Regions from separate parts of the Marinilactibacillus sp. 15R genome, predicted to be linked through region 3. Evidence: predicted binding sites of a transcription regulator. Region 3 holds the regulator's gene; each other region holds the start of a gene.
What was found. Region 3 encodes HrcA, which represses chaperone genes, less so after heat shock. Its sites were predicted from a motif close to TTAGCACTCNNNNNNNNNGAGTGCTAA; they were not measured.
Positions count from the first base shown of each region.

Region 1: a site for HrcA is predicted at 2,543-2,569, ahead of groES (co-chaperone GroES). Genes of this name have one in related genera too.
Region 2: a site for HrcA is predicted at 2,509-2,535, ahead of BKP56_RS07685 (ATP-dependent Clp protease ATP-binding subunit). Genes of this name have one in related genera too.

Region 1 is NZ_CP017761.1:1,019,515-1,024,348, forward strand. Features, by position in the region: gene BKP56_RS05015 (ABC-F family ATP-binding cassette domain-containing protein) at 1-319, opposite strand, end outside; gene BKP56_RS05020 (redox-sensing transcriptional repressor Rex) at 732-1,424, shown strand; gene BKP56_RS14230 (DUF4305 domain-containing protein) at 1,493-1,696, opposite strand; gene BKP56_RS05030 (CPBP family intramembrane glutamic endopeptidase) at 1,725-2,384, opposite strand; gene groES (co-chaperone GroES) at 2,615-2,899, shown strand; gene groL (chaperonin GroEL) at 2,977-4,599, shown strand.
Region 2 is NZ_CP017761.1:1,550,254-1,555,087, reverse strand. Features, by position in the region: gene BKP56_RS07700 (NAD(P)-dependent oxidoreductase) at 1-217, opposite strand, end outside; gene ptsP (phosphoenolpyruvate--protein phosphotransferase) at 344-2,068, opposite strand; gene BKP56_RS07690 (phosphocarrier protein HPr) at 2,068-2,334, opposite strand; gene BKP56_RS07685 (ATP-dependent Clp protease ATP-binding subunit) at 2,701-4,834, shown strand, end outside.
Region 3 is NZ_CP017761.1:1,822,840-1,827,673, reverse strand. Features, by position in the region: gene dnaK (molecular chaperone DnaK) at 1-1,567, opposite strand, end outside; gene grpE (nucleotide exchange factor GrpE) at 1,628-2,191, opposite strand; gene hrcA (heat-inducible transcriptional repressor HrcA) at 2,215-3,243, opposite strand; gene ribF (riboflavin biosynthesis protein RibF) at 3,395-4,354, opposite strand; gene truB (tRNA pseudouridine(55) synthase TruB) at 4,363-4,834, opposite strand, start outside.

The DNA.
Region 1 (4,834 bases), 800 kb from region 3:
GATACTCAATTTCTCTCATTTCTTTTTCTATCTGGATAACAGGTTCAAATATGGCTAGCATTTCTTCCCATATCGTTTTATTGGATTCTAAACCAGTATGTTGATCTAAAAACCCTAAGGTTATATCTTTCTTTTTATTGACTCTTCCAGCATCTGGTTCTTCCTGTCCGGAAATAATGTGCAGTAAGGTAGATTTTCCAGCACCATTTCGTCCCACTAAACCAACTCTAGCATTATCTTTGATTTCCAATGTGACATCATTAAATAGTACCTCAGCACCGAAATGACGAGCTATTTTTTGAGTTTGCAAAAGTATCATTTTATATTCCTCATTTTTAAAATTTGTACGTTAAACAGTTAAATTTCCTCAAATATCTTGTCTTATAAGTTTAGCATATTCCATGACTGATAAACAGAACAGTCGATGATGGATCATAATAACTGCTTAAAAAAATGATGAAATTTCGATAGATGTAATTGCTTTTTATAAGATGAATTCTATCGATTTTTTCACAAGCTGATATGATCATATATGATAATATTCTCATAGGTAATATAGAATCCCTTATTTTATAGTCATATTAACTTCCAATTTATAAATTCCGTGCTATAATAGTTAGTGAAATACTATAGGAATTTGTGAAATGAAAGTTAAAAATATTAGATGAGGTATATTACTTTTAGTTTAATGGGAAGTTTTATATTGAATTATAATTTGAAGGAGAAAAAGTATGGTAGAAAAGAAAATTCCAAAAGCTACTGCAAGGAGATTACCCCTTTATTATCGTTATTTACGCTTTCTCCATGAAGCAGGAAAAAATCGTGTTTCTTCTGCAAAGCTTAGTGAAGCAGTAAAAGTTGACAGTGCAACAATTAGACGAGATTTTTCGTACTTTGGTGCATTAGGAAAACGTGGATATGGATATGATGTTGAAGCATTGATGAACTTTTTCAGTAAAACATTGAACCAGGATCGATTGACGAATGTTGCCTTGATCGGTGTAGGAAATCTAGGACAAGCTCTCTTGAATTATAATTTCAGAAGAAACAATAATACCCGTATCAGTGCAGGATTTGATATCAATGAGAAATTGATTGGAACCATTCACCAAGGTGTTCCCATTTATCATATAGATGAAATGGTAGAACAGTTGGATCTGCAGCAAATTGATGTTGCGATTTTGACTGTTCCTTCAGAAATTGCGCAGGAAATGGCGAACAAACTTGTCGAAGGTGGCGTTAAAGGAATTATGAACTTTACACCTATTCGAGTGAATGTTCCTGACAGTGTGCGTGTACACAATGTTGACTTGACTAATGAATTACAAACGTTGATTTATTTCATCAATTATTATCAAGAATTAGATGATGAGGAAGAAGTAATCATTGATGAAGAAACTGGAGAGATATTTGTAGAAGATTAAGTAATACAGGAAAATAAAAGCAGTTACCTTGTTTGATTGAATTAATCAACGGGTAGCTGCTTTTTTGATTATTTATTTCGGTTTTTCCTGATTTTAAAATATGAATCTGCTAGACGAGTTCCCTGAACAAAGTCTTTGGTAGCCAGAAAGGCAAACAACAACGGGAATATACCCCATCCTTCCAATCCGACAATATCAATGACGAAGTAGAGTAATATAAAGCACATTACGTACTTAAAAAATATATAGCTTAGAATTTGTTTTTCGGTCATTTAAAAATCCTTTCATACAATAAATTCTTTAGTTATTTAGAATCAGATTTCCAATTACAGCAGCTGTATTCATAAGACAATGGGCGATGATAGGTGTCCAAATGTTTTTTGTCTTGAAATACAACCAAGAAAAAACAAGTCCCATAGTAGAATAAACTAAAATTCTTCCATCAAAGTGAATGACTGCAAACATGAGCGAGCTGACAACAGCTGCACCTATTCCGCCGATTTTCTCTAAACCCATACCAAATATTGCTTTACGGAAGACAAATTCTTCCATAATAGGTCCGGCTATAGAAGAGAGTAGAAGAAAGTAAGGATACTGCTTGATGATTGCAATAATATTTTGAGTGTTTTGTGAGTCTTGAGATGCACCAAGGAAATTGATTTCAATCATTGTAGCAATAAATTGCGCAAAGAGCGCAATAATTAATCCGAGAAATCCCCATAAGATAATTTCAGGAATATTTGATCTAAAGGGTTTTTCAAAAGAAAATGTAAAATCTTTTTTCTGGTTGAGATAAATCATTCCGACTGCACCAAGAGTAAAGAAAAGCAGGTTAGACCAGATTACCCCATCTGTACGAATGCTTTCAGGTAGAAATTGAGCGGTTAGTACGGTTGCCAACTGAACGAATATATACAGCAGTATGATTTGGAGAGCTGTTTTTTTATGTGATTGTTCCAATAGATTCATCCTCATTTTCTAAAGATAATAAAGTCGTTTTTGACATTACTAGTAACTTAACATAAATTTTGTCAGTATTCCAGATATGATTTTAATCAATTTTTTAACTTCAAAAGGGTTGCAAGAAAACTCAGTTTTGAATATACTAAGTATTGGAGTTAGCACTCGGGTGCATCGAGTGCTAACACGAATATAAACTCAACTATAAAATTATATGGAGGGATAACACCATGTTAAAACCTTTAGGAAATCGTGTTCTTCTGGAAGTAATCAAAGAAGAAGAAAAAACTGTCAGTGGACTTGTTTTACCGGAGTCAGCAAAAGAAAAGCCGCAAACAGCTAAAGTAGTCGCTGTGGGTAGTGGGAAAGTTTTAGATGACGGGAAACGTGCCGATATGGACGTTGCAGTTGGAGATAAAGTGATTTTCGAGAAATATGCTGGATCAGAAGTTAAATATGAAGGCAATGAATATTTAGTTCTTAAAGATTCAGATATCATTGCTGTTGTAGAATAATTTTTATGAAGTTGTATTTTATTCGTGTCAAATCATAAAATTGAAAGTTTGAAAAATTTAATTAAGAGGTGGAAATAATGGCTAAAGATATTAAATTTTCTGAAGATGCACGTGCAGCAATGCTACGTGGAGTAGACAAATTGGCAAACACAGTAAAAGTAACATTAGGTCCCAAAGGAAGAAACGTTATTTTAGATAAATCTTTTGGTGCTCCTCAAATTACTAACGATGGTGTGACGATTGCAAAAGAGATCGAACTGGAAGATCAGTTTGAAAATATGGGTGCTCAGTTAGTTGCTGAAGTTGCAAGCAAAACAAATGATATCGCTGGAGATGGAACAACCACTGCAACGGTGCTAGCACAAGCAATCGTTAATGAAGGAATGAAAAACGTTACAGCTGGTGCCAATCCAGTTGGTATCCGCCGTGGAATTGAAAAAGCCACTAAACGTGCAGTAGAAGCTTTACATGAAGTTTCTACTAAAGTAGAAGGAAAAGAATCAATCGCTCAAATTGCAGCAATCTCATCTGGAGATGAAGAGATCGGTCAACTATTAGCAGATGCTATGGAAAAAGTTGGTAGTGACGGTGTTATTACGATCGAAGAATCTCAAGGAATTGAAACTGAATTAGATGTTGTAGAAGGTATGCAATTTGATCGTGGATATTTATCTCAGTATATGGTTACGGATAATGAAAAAATGGAAGCAAATCTGGATAATCCTTATGTTTTGATCACAGACAAGAAAATTTCTTCTGTACAAGACATTCTTCCTGTTCTAGAAAACATCATGCAACAAAATCGTCCATTATTAATTATTGCTGATGATATTGAAGGTGAAGCACTGCCAACACTAGTACTGAATAAAATAAGAGGAACATTAAACGTTGTCGCGGTTAAAGCACCTGGTTTTGGTGACCGTCGTAAGGGAATGCTTGAAGATATCGCAATTTTGACAAATGGTACTGTGATTACTGATGATCTAGGTCTAGACTTGAAAGATATGACCATTGATCAACTTGGTGTTGCCGGCAAAGCAGTTATTACTAAAGATGACACTACACTTGTAGAAGGAGCTGGAGAAAGGGATAAAATCGAACAACGAGTCTCTATGTTACGTGCTCAGTCAGAAGAAACAAATTCTGAATTCGACCGCGAGAAGTTACAAGAACGTATTGCTAAACTTGCTGGTGGGGTTGCTGTCATTAAAGTTGGAGCAGCAACTGAAACAGAAATCAAAGAACGTAAATTACGTATTGAAGATGCTTTGAACGCAGCTCGTGCAGCAGTTGAAGAAGGTGTGATTGCTGGTGGTGGAACAGCTTATATTAACATTTTGAACAAGCTGGAAGAAATTGAAGCTACCGGCGATGAAGCAACTGGTGTTAAAATCGTAGTTCGTGCGTTAGAAGAACCAGTTCGTCAAATTGCATTCAATGCTGGACTTGATGGAAGTGTAATTGTTGAACGCTTGAAACATGTGGAACCAGGTATTGGATTTAACGCAGCTACAGGTGAAATGGTCAACATGGTAGAAGCAGGTATCATTGATCCTACTAAAGTAACGCGTTCTGCATTACAAAACGCTGCATCTGTTTCTGCATTACTCCTTACAACTGAAGCGGCAGTTGCCAATATTCCTGAACCAGAAGCTCCAGGAGCTGGAATGGATCCAAGCGCAATGGGCGGAATGATGTAAAAAATTATTAGATAAAGGAAGCCACGTCGAATTTGATGTGGCTTTTTTGGATTATATTTTGATTTTATATGCGGTTCAAAATAATAAATTGTATCAAAAATAAGATAAAGTGATTTACAGGTATCTCATTAAAGAAATCTTTTGTGAGCAAGAAGAAAAAGTCAATTATGTCTAACTCATCAATCATTTCGATCTTGAGCTACAAATTAAAACATGAAATAATACCCATGATTCA
Region 2 (4,834 bases), 270 kb from region 3:
CTTCTACGTCCTCTGGAAATCCGACCATTGTAAAAATCAGTTCACTCGTCTGAGCAATATCTTTTGGTGTATCTTTCCATATAGCTCCAAGCTCTACTAATTCATCTGTTTTACTTTTCGTTCTATTGTACAAATTGACTTCATATCCTGCAGATAATAGATGTTTTACAATTGATGCACCCATGACTCCTGTTCCGATAAACCCGATTTTTTTCATTTTAACTCTCCTCTTTTACTTTATTCTAATTATTATATCACTTTAATCTTTTATGTATAAAGCAGATTCACTATTCTTTAAAAAAAAAACACTTTAAGAGAGTCAACTCTCTTAAAGTGTAAATTATTATTTAGAAGTATATTCTTCTACTAATTTAACGACTTCTTCCGCTGTCGTGCATTCGTTAAGTGCTTTATCACTTAATTCTTTCATTTCAGCAGTATCAAGGTCAGTTAGTAAACTACGAGTTTTAAGAATACTTGTTGCACTCATAGAGAACTCATCAAGACCTAGACCGACTAGTAGAGGAACTGCAATTTGATCTCCAGCCATTTCTCCACACATACCTGCCCATTTACCTTCTTTATGTGCTGCATCTATTACGTTTTTGACCAAACGTAAAATAGAAGGATTATAAGGTTGATACAAGTAAGAAACGCGTTCATTCATGCGATCAGCTGCCATAGTATATTGAATTAAATCATTTGTTCCAATGCTGAAGAAATCAACTTCTTTAGCAAATTGATCAGCCAATACAGCTGCAGCTGGAATTTCGATCATGATACCTACCTGAATATCCTCTGCAACTTTTATGCCATCCTTAGCTAAGTTAGCTTTTTCTTCTTCTAAGATTGCTTTAGCATCTCTAAATTCAGGAAGAGTTGCAATCATTGGGAACATGATTCTCAAAGTTCCATGCACTGAAGCACGCAATAATGCGCGAATCTGAGTACGGAAAATCTCGTCTTGATCCAAACTAACTCGAATTGCACGATATCCTAAAAATGGATTCATTTCTTTAGGCAATTCTAAATAAGGAAGTTCTTTGTCGCCGCCAATATCCATCGTACGAACCACAACAGGTTTCCCATCCATACCTTCTAAAACTGCTTTATAAGCAGTGTATTGTTCATCTTCAGTAGGTAATTCTTTAGAATCCATATATAAGAATTCTGTACGGTACAATCCGATTGCTTCTCCACCATTATCAATTACTCCCGTTAAGTCTTTAGGAGTTCCGATATTAGCAGCCAGTTCAACGTGTTTCCCATCTTTAGTAACACTCTTCTCATCTTTCAAGCGGTCCCACTCAAGTTTTAATTCTGCAAATTCAGTTGCTTTTTTGTTGTATGTTTCAATAGTAGTTTCTGAAGGATTGATGAAAACATCACCTTCCATACCATCTACTACCAAAAAGTCTCCTTCTGCAACCATTTCTGTAATATTATTCGTTCCTACGATTGCAGGAATTTCTAATGAACGAGCCATGATAGCAGAGTGAGAAGTACGTCCACCAACGTTAGTCACAAAAGCCTTTACATATTGTTTATTTAGTTGAGCAGTATCACTTGGCGTCAAATCTTCTGCAATAATGATGACTTCTTCATCAATTGTAGCAGGAGTTGGAAGTTTTACGTTTAGCAAATGAGACATAACACGTTTACGTACATCCCGTATATCTGCTGCTCTTTCTTGCATATAAGGATTATCTTCCATCGCTTCAAACATTGTAATAAAATTATCAGATGTTTGTTGCAAAGCTGCTTCAGCATTTACTTTTTCATCTTTGATTACTGTGTTTGTTTGATCAATCAAATCCGGATCAGAAAGCACCATTGCATGTGCATCGAATACTTGTGCTTCTTCTTCTCCAAGTGACTCTGCTGCAATAGATCGAATGTTAGCAAGCTCTTCTTTAGCTGTATCGATAGCAGCCTGTAAACGATTAACTTCAGATTCCACATCTGAAATCGTCTTTTTGTCAAATGATAAATCAGGTTCTACTAATAAATAAGCTTTAGCTTGAGCAATACCATCACTTGCAGCAATACCAGATACTTGTGATGCCATTATTCAGCCATTCCCTCATTTTTAATTGTTTGTTCGATTCCTTCAATTGCTTCTGTTTCATCTGCACCTTCAGCAGAAATTGTAACGTCTGCACCTTGACCAACTCCAAGTGACATAACACCCATGATTGATTTCAAGTTAACAGATTTACCTTTATATTCTAAAGTAATATCTGAGTTGTATTTGCTTGCAGTTTGTACAAGTAATGTTGCTGGACGTGCGTGAATACCAGTTTCTGCTGTTACATTATAGCTACGTTTTTCCATTGTTAGTTTCCCCTTTACAAATATAATAGTTTTTGAAAATAGTGAATAGAACATCCGTCTTATAGTTAGATAAAACTAGAAAAACGGCATAATAAGTCATTATTCACCTTTCTTCCTATACAGATTACCATTTTTCTGATAACCCTACAACTATTTTTTACTATTTCGAGGTATTTATCACTTGAAAGGCAAAATAGGTCAGAGTATAATAAGAATTAGCAATAGGTCAAATTTGGTCAAAACAACTTTATGTAGATGTTTCTTTGTAAAATATTGTTTAAAATAGTTGTTTTCAACTGACCTTTTGCAGATAGACTAGTATAATAAAACTAGATAATAGAACTAAAAGAAAGGTTGTGCAGCAGCATGATATGTCAAAGATGTATGCAACGCAATGCAACTATTCATTTAACCACAAGTATCAATGGGAGAAATCGTGAAATTGACTTATGTCAGAAATGTTATAGAGAAATCAGACAACAAGAGGAGCAAGGTAGAATGAATCAAGGAAATGCTCAAGACCCATTTGGTTTTGGAAACTTTGATGATCTCTTTAGAGCAATCTCTCAAGGCAACACTCAAAATCCTAATCAGCAGACTCCACCAAACCAGGCATTCCGAGGAAATGGTCAACAGCCACCTCGCAACAACGCTTCAGGAAGAGGCGGCTTGCTTGGAGAATATGGTGTAGATCTAACACAAATGGCTAAAGAAGGGAAAATTGACCCTGTCATTGGCCGAGATAAAGAAATAGAAAGAGTTATCGAAATCTTAAATCGTCGTACAAAAAACAACCCTGTTTTAACTGGAGAAGCAGGTGTTGGTAAAACTGCTATCGTAGAAGGTTTGGCTCTTAAAATTGTAAATGATGAAGTTCCACAAAAATTATTGAATAAAGAAGTAATTCGCTTAGATGTTGCTTCTCTCGTTCAAGGAACAGGTATAAGAGGACAATTCGAGGAACGCATGCAGCAATTGATAAAAGAATTGCGTGAAAATGATTCTATTATTCTGTTTATTGATGAAGTTCATGAATTAGTGGGCGCCGGCACTGCTGAAGGTAGCAGTATGGATGCTGGAAATATTTTAAAACCTGCTCTTGCACGTGGGGAACTGCAAATGGTTGGCGCTACGACTTTGAATGAATACAGAAAGATCGAAAAAGATCCTGCACTCGAAAGACGTTTGCAGCCAGTTAGAGTCAATGAGCCGACTCCAGAAGAAACCATTACAATATTAAAAGGGATTCAAAAACAATATGAAGATTATCACCATGTTCACTACACTGATAAAGCAATACAAAGTGCAGTGGAATTATCTCATCGTTATATTCAAGATCGTTTCTTACCCGATAAAGCGATTGATTTACTCGATGAAGCTGGATCTAAGAAAAATTTGACCATCCGTACAGTAGACCCAGCAGTAATCAAACAAAAAATAGATGAAGCTGAAAAGCAAAAACAAGCAGCATTACAACAAGAAGATTATGAAAAAGCAGCATTTTACCGTGATCAAGTAACTAAGCATAAAGAAATGCTGGATCAGCAAACACCCGATTCAGATTTACCTGAAATCTCAGAAAAAGATATGGTTCATATCATCGAGCAAAAAACAGGTATTCCTGTTGGAGAATTAAAAGAAAAAGAACAAGAACAATTACGAGACTTAGATCAGTCTCTGCGTAATCATGTAATTGGACAAGATGATGCTGTTGAAAAAGTAGCTAAGGCGATTCGTAGAAATCGTATTGGCCTAAGACAGAAAAATCGTCCAATCGGCTCTTTTCTTTTCGTAGGTCCTACAGGTGTTGGTAAAACTGAATTAGCTAAAACTTTAGCGCTTGAATTATTCGGTAGTAAAGACTCATACGTCCGCTTGGATATGAGTGAATATATGGAAAAACACAGTACTTCTAAACTAATAGGCTCTCCTCCAGGTTACGTTGGATATGATGAAGCTGGGCAATTAACTGAAAAAATCCGCCGCAATCCATACAGCTTGATTTTAGTTGATGAAGTGGAAAAAGCCCATCCTGATGTACTGCACATGTTCTTACAGATTTTGGATGATGGAAGATTAACTGATGCACAAGGTCGTACAGTTAATTTCAAAGAAACAATTATTATCATGACAAGTAATGCCGGAACAACAAACGTTGAATCAAGCGTAGGATTTGGAGCACAATTAAGTGGAAAACAACATTCACTACTCAATAACCTTGGTGAATTCTTTAAACCAGAATTCTTGAATCGTCTAGATGGTATTGTGGAATTCCATTCTTTATCAAAAGAACATCTTATGGAAATCGTTTCGTTAATGTTAGAAGAAATCAATGATGCATTGAAACAACATAATATAACAGTAACAGTCGATGATAAAGCTAAAGAAAAACTAGTAGATTTAGGATATGATCCTAAAATGGGAGCCCGTCCACTTCGTAGAGTAATCGAAGAACAAATCGAAGATAAAGTTGCGGAGTACTACTTGAACCATCCGGGCG
Region 3 (4,834 bases):
AATCTTTCAATGTTTTATCAATTTGGAAAACTAACTGATCTGCTTCATTACGGATTTCAACTTCTTCTTTGCGTTTTTTGTCTGCTTCAGCATTTTCTTCAGCTTCTTTGACCATGCGTTCAATTTCTTCATCAGAAAGACCTGAAGAAGATTTGATTGTAATATTTTGTTCTTTACCAGTACCTAAATCTTTAGCAGATACATTCACGATACCATTTTTATCAATATCAAATTTAACTTCGATTTGAGGTACACCACGAGGTGCAGCTGGTATATCAGTTAATTGGAAACGTCCTAAAGTTTTATTATCTTTAGCCATTGGACGCTCACCTTGAAGTACATGTACATCTACAGCTGGTTGATTGTCAGCAGCAGTTGAGAAAGTTTGAGATTTACTTGTTGGAATCGTAGTGTTACGATCGATCAATTTTGTAAACACGCCACCCATTGTTTCAATACCTAGTGATAAAGGCGTTACATCTAATAACACGATATCCTTAACATCACCAGAAATCACTCCACCTTGGATAGCAGCTCCCATAGCTACAACTTCATCAGGGTTTACAGAACGGTTAGGTTCTTTACCTGTTTCTTTTTTCACTGCATCAACAACAGCAGGAATACGAGTAGATCCACCAACAAGAATAACTTGGTCAATATCTGATTGAGAAAGACCCGCATCTTTAAGTGCTTGACGAACAGGTTGTTTTGTTCTTTCAACTAAATCATCAGTAATTTCATCAAACTTAGCACGTGTTAATGTTACTTCTAAATGAAGTGGTCCTGCTTCTCCCGCACTAATGAATGGTAAACTAATTTGAGTTGAAGATACACCTGATAAATCTTTTTTAGCTTTTTCAGCAGCATCTTTCAGACGTTGTAACGCCATTTTATCTTTTGAAAGGTCTACCCCATTCTCTTTTTTGAATTCAGCAACAAGGTAATCAATGATTTTTTCATCGAAGTCATCTCCACCTAATCGGTTATCACCAGCAGTAGACATTACTTCGAATACTCCATCTCCTAATTCAAGAATAGAAACATCGAAAGTTCCTCCACCTAAGTCAAAAACCAGAATTTTTTCATCTGTATCAACCTTGTCTAACCCATAAGCTAGAGATGCAGCAGTTGGTTCATTAACGATACGATCTACTTCTAATCCCGCAATTTTACCAGCATCTTTTGTAGCTTGACGTTGAGAATCGTTGAAGTAAGCAGGTACAGTGATAACTGCATTTGTTACTTCTTCACCAAGATAGTCTTCCGCATAAGCTTTTAGATGTTGAAGAATGAAAGCTGACACTTGTTGAGGCGAATATTCTTTTCCTTCAGCTTCAACTTTATAATCTTCACCCATGTGGCGTTTAATTGAAATGACTGTATTTGGGTTAGTGATAGCTTGTCTTTTAGCTACTTCTCCAACTTGAATTTCTCCATCTTTGAATGAAACAACAGAAGGTGTTGTTCGGTTCCCTTCTTTGTTCGGAATAATTTTAGATTCTCCACCTTCAAGAACCGCTACTGCAGAGTTTGTTGTTCCTAAATCAATACCAATAATTTTTCCCATGATATACTCACCTTTACTTCATAAATTTTTTGTTTTAATTTTTGAATCTGATTTTAGAATTTACTGATAGACAGCGACTTTTGCTGCACGTAATACACGATCATGCAGTTTATAACCTTTTTCGAAAACCTGTGCGACTGTTCCACTGTCCTCTTCACTATCCGCCGGCACTTGTGTATATGCTTCATGATAATTTGGATCAAAAGGTTTGCCCTCAGCATCAATAACTTCAATTCCTTCTGACTTAAGAGCTTGGTCAATACTTTCAATTACCATTTCAACACCCTTTTTAAGGTTTTTACCAGCTTCATCTTCTACTTGAATTGTAAGTGCTCGTTCCATATTATCAAGAGCGGGTAATAAGTTTTTAGCAAGATCTTGAGAACGATATCTAGTTGCCAGTTCTCTGTCTCGCTGATTCCTTTTTTGAATATTTGCCAGTTCAGCTTGTAATCTTAAATAACGATCTTCTGTTTCGCTTAACTGCTGTTTAGTCTGTTCAAGTTCTGCTTGAATCGGATCTTCTTCATTAACCTCAGCTTGTTCTGCTGTTTCTTCTTCAAGGATTTGATCTTCCAGTTCTTCATTAGAACGACTATTCATTTCTTCATTCTTTTCCTTCATTATTGTCCCTCACTTTTAAATCTCTATTCTAAATAAAACTTGAGTAAAGTATCTGCTAGTTGCTTCCTGAAAACTTCCAATACTCCAAATGTCTGAGCATATGGCATACTTGTTGGTCCTAATACCGCTATGATTCCATCACCATGACCATCTACTTTATAGGTAGCTGTGACTAAACTGAAATCATCAAATAACTCATGATTCAATTCTGTTCCGATCTTCACTTCAAAATCTTGTGTTGCTTTACTTAATATTCTATTCAAATCTAACTCATTATCTAATAATTCATATAATGACTTCAATTTCTTCCTATCCATATGATCAGTGAAATCAAGCAAGTTTGTCTTACCAGATATATGCAATCGATCTTCTTTAGGCTGTCCAAAGACTTCTTCGATTGTTATTAACATATCTTTTGCTGATGAAGCATACTTTTCTACTAATAACGGTATATCGTTTTGAAGCTTAAAGTAGACTTCATACAAAGAATATCCAACTAAATGTTGATTGAATATATTTGTTACTTTTTCAATATCTGATTCATTCACTTGCTTTGAAATGCGAAAAACAGTATTTTCTATCGCACCAGTATCAGTTTGAATGATAGCCATAACTTGATGATTATTCAGTAAAACTAACCTAAAGCCGGTTAACTTACTTGTTTTTCCTTGAGGCCCTAAGACAAAAGCAGTATAACTTGTCAATTGTGACAATAACTGAGCAGACTGATGAAATAAGTCATCCATCTGACGAACATGATTACCGAATGCTTTGTTGATCATAACAATCTGATCCTTTTCAACTTGTTTAGGTTGAATAAGATGATCTATATAAAAACGATACCCTTTTAAGGATGGAATTCTTCCTGAAGAAGAATGTGTTTTTTCTATAAATCCCATTTTTTCAAGAGAACTCATTTCGTTTCTGATTGTTGCAGAGCTAGCTTCGATATTTGTTTCGTCTACTAACTTTTTGGATCCTACTGGCAGACTCGTTGAAGTGAAAAGCCTAATGATAGTCTCCAGAATGATCAATTGTCTCTCTGTCAACATGTGCATCATCTCCCTAAGCACGGTTAGAGACATCTTAATTTTTTAGTTGTTCGAGAATCATATAACAATATACTATTCTCATTAAATTAGCACTCGACTTATCCGAGTGCTAACACATTTATAATTTAACAAAAGAGCATCAACTTGTCAACTATAAAATTTGATTTGTTTTGACCTTTGCCAAAACTTCTCTAGAATCTATTTCATCTTGTTGTAATTGCTTGATTAGAGACTCTATAGAGTCGTATCTAATTTCATCTCTAAGATATTTAACCCATTTTATTCGTACATTTTCCCCATAAATTTCATTTTTAAAATCAAACAAATGAACTTCAACAGAAAGATTTTTTCTATATCCGAATGTGGGATTATATCCAATGGAAGCCATCCCGTCATACCAGACATTATTTACGAACAACTTGACTGCATATACTCCGATTTTAGGCATAAACACATCTGGATCTGACAATATATTGGCGGTCGGATAGCCTAGTGTTCTTCCTCTTGCATCACCATGTATGACAAATCCGCTCGTTTCATATAAATATCCAAGTAGCTCATTTGCTTTCGTTAACTTTCCGTCAAGGATAGCTTGTCTAATTCGTGAAGAGCTGATTTTCTGGTTCGAATCATCTTGTTTTTCTATTTTGAAAATATCAAATCTATTTTTAGCATACTGGTCAAGGTTGTCCATATTAGCGATATCCGCTTTACCATAAGTATAATCAAATCCAGCAACGACTGCTTTGGCATGCCAACCTACGATATACTGATCTACAAATTCTTGAGGTGGTAATGAACCGAAACTAGATGTAAAATCTACTTCATACAAAATATCTACTCCCAGTTCTGCAATCAGTTTCTCTTTTCTTTCCATTGTTGTCAGATAAGAATGATATTCAGGATCAAATTTCTTATATACAAAAGCGGGGTGTCTATTGAAAGTCATCAATGCTGCTTTTATACCTCTTTCGTTTGCAATTTCCACTCCTGTTTCAATAACTTTCTGATGTCCTTTATGAATGCCATCAAAAAATCCGAGAATCAAGACAATATCTTCCTGGATAATTTCTGATGGATCATATGGATGATGAATTTTAATAATGTCCACGTTGTCACCTACAATTCTGTTCTTAATACTTTAACTGGTTTTAATAAGTCTAATTTATTTGGATGATCCGAATAAATCGCAACAGCTTTTTGTTTTAGATAAAATACTACCGGCATTTTGATATTTTCTGGAACTTGATTTTTAGGAATCAAAGATCCATTTTTTACTCTAGACCACTCTTCTTCATTCAGATGATACGCTGAAAAAGAAGTTAAAGCAGATTCTAAAGGATTAATTATTTTTTCTAGTTCCGAATTGTCCATAGCTTGCTTAACTTGCGCTAAAGTGAAAGAATCAGATGAGTGATATCCGCCACTTTCTGTTCTCGTCAATTTAGACATATGTGATGGATACCCTAAATATTCTCCCGTATCAACTGCCAATGTCCTTACGTATGTCCCTTTACTGCAACTTACTTTGAATGCAAAAGAAGCAGTACTTTCTTCACTATTGTAGGAAATATTAGATATTCGCTCGTAG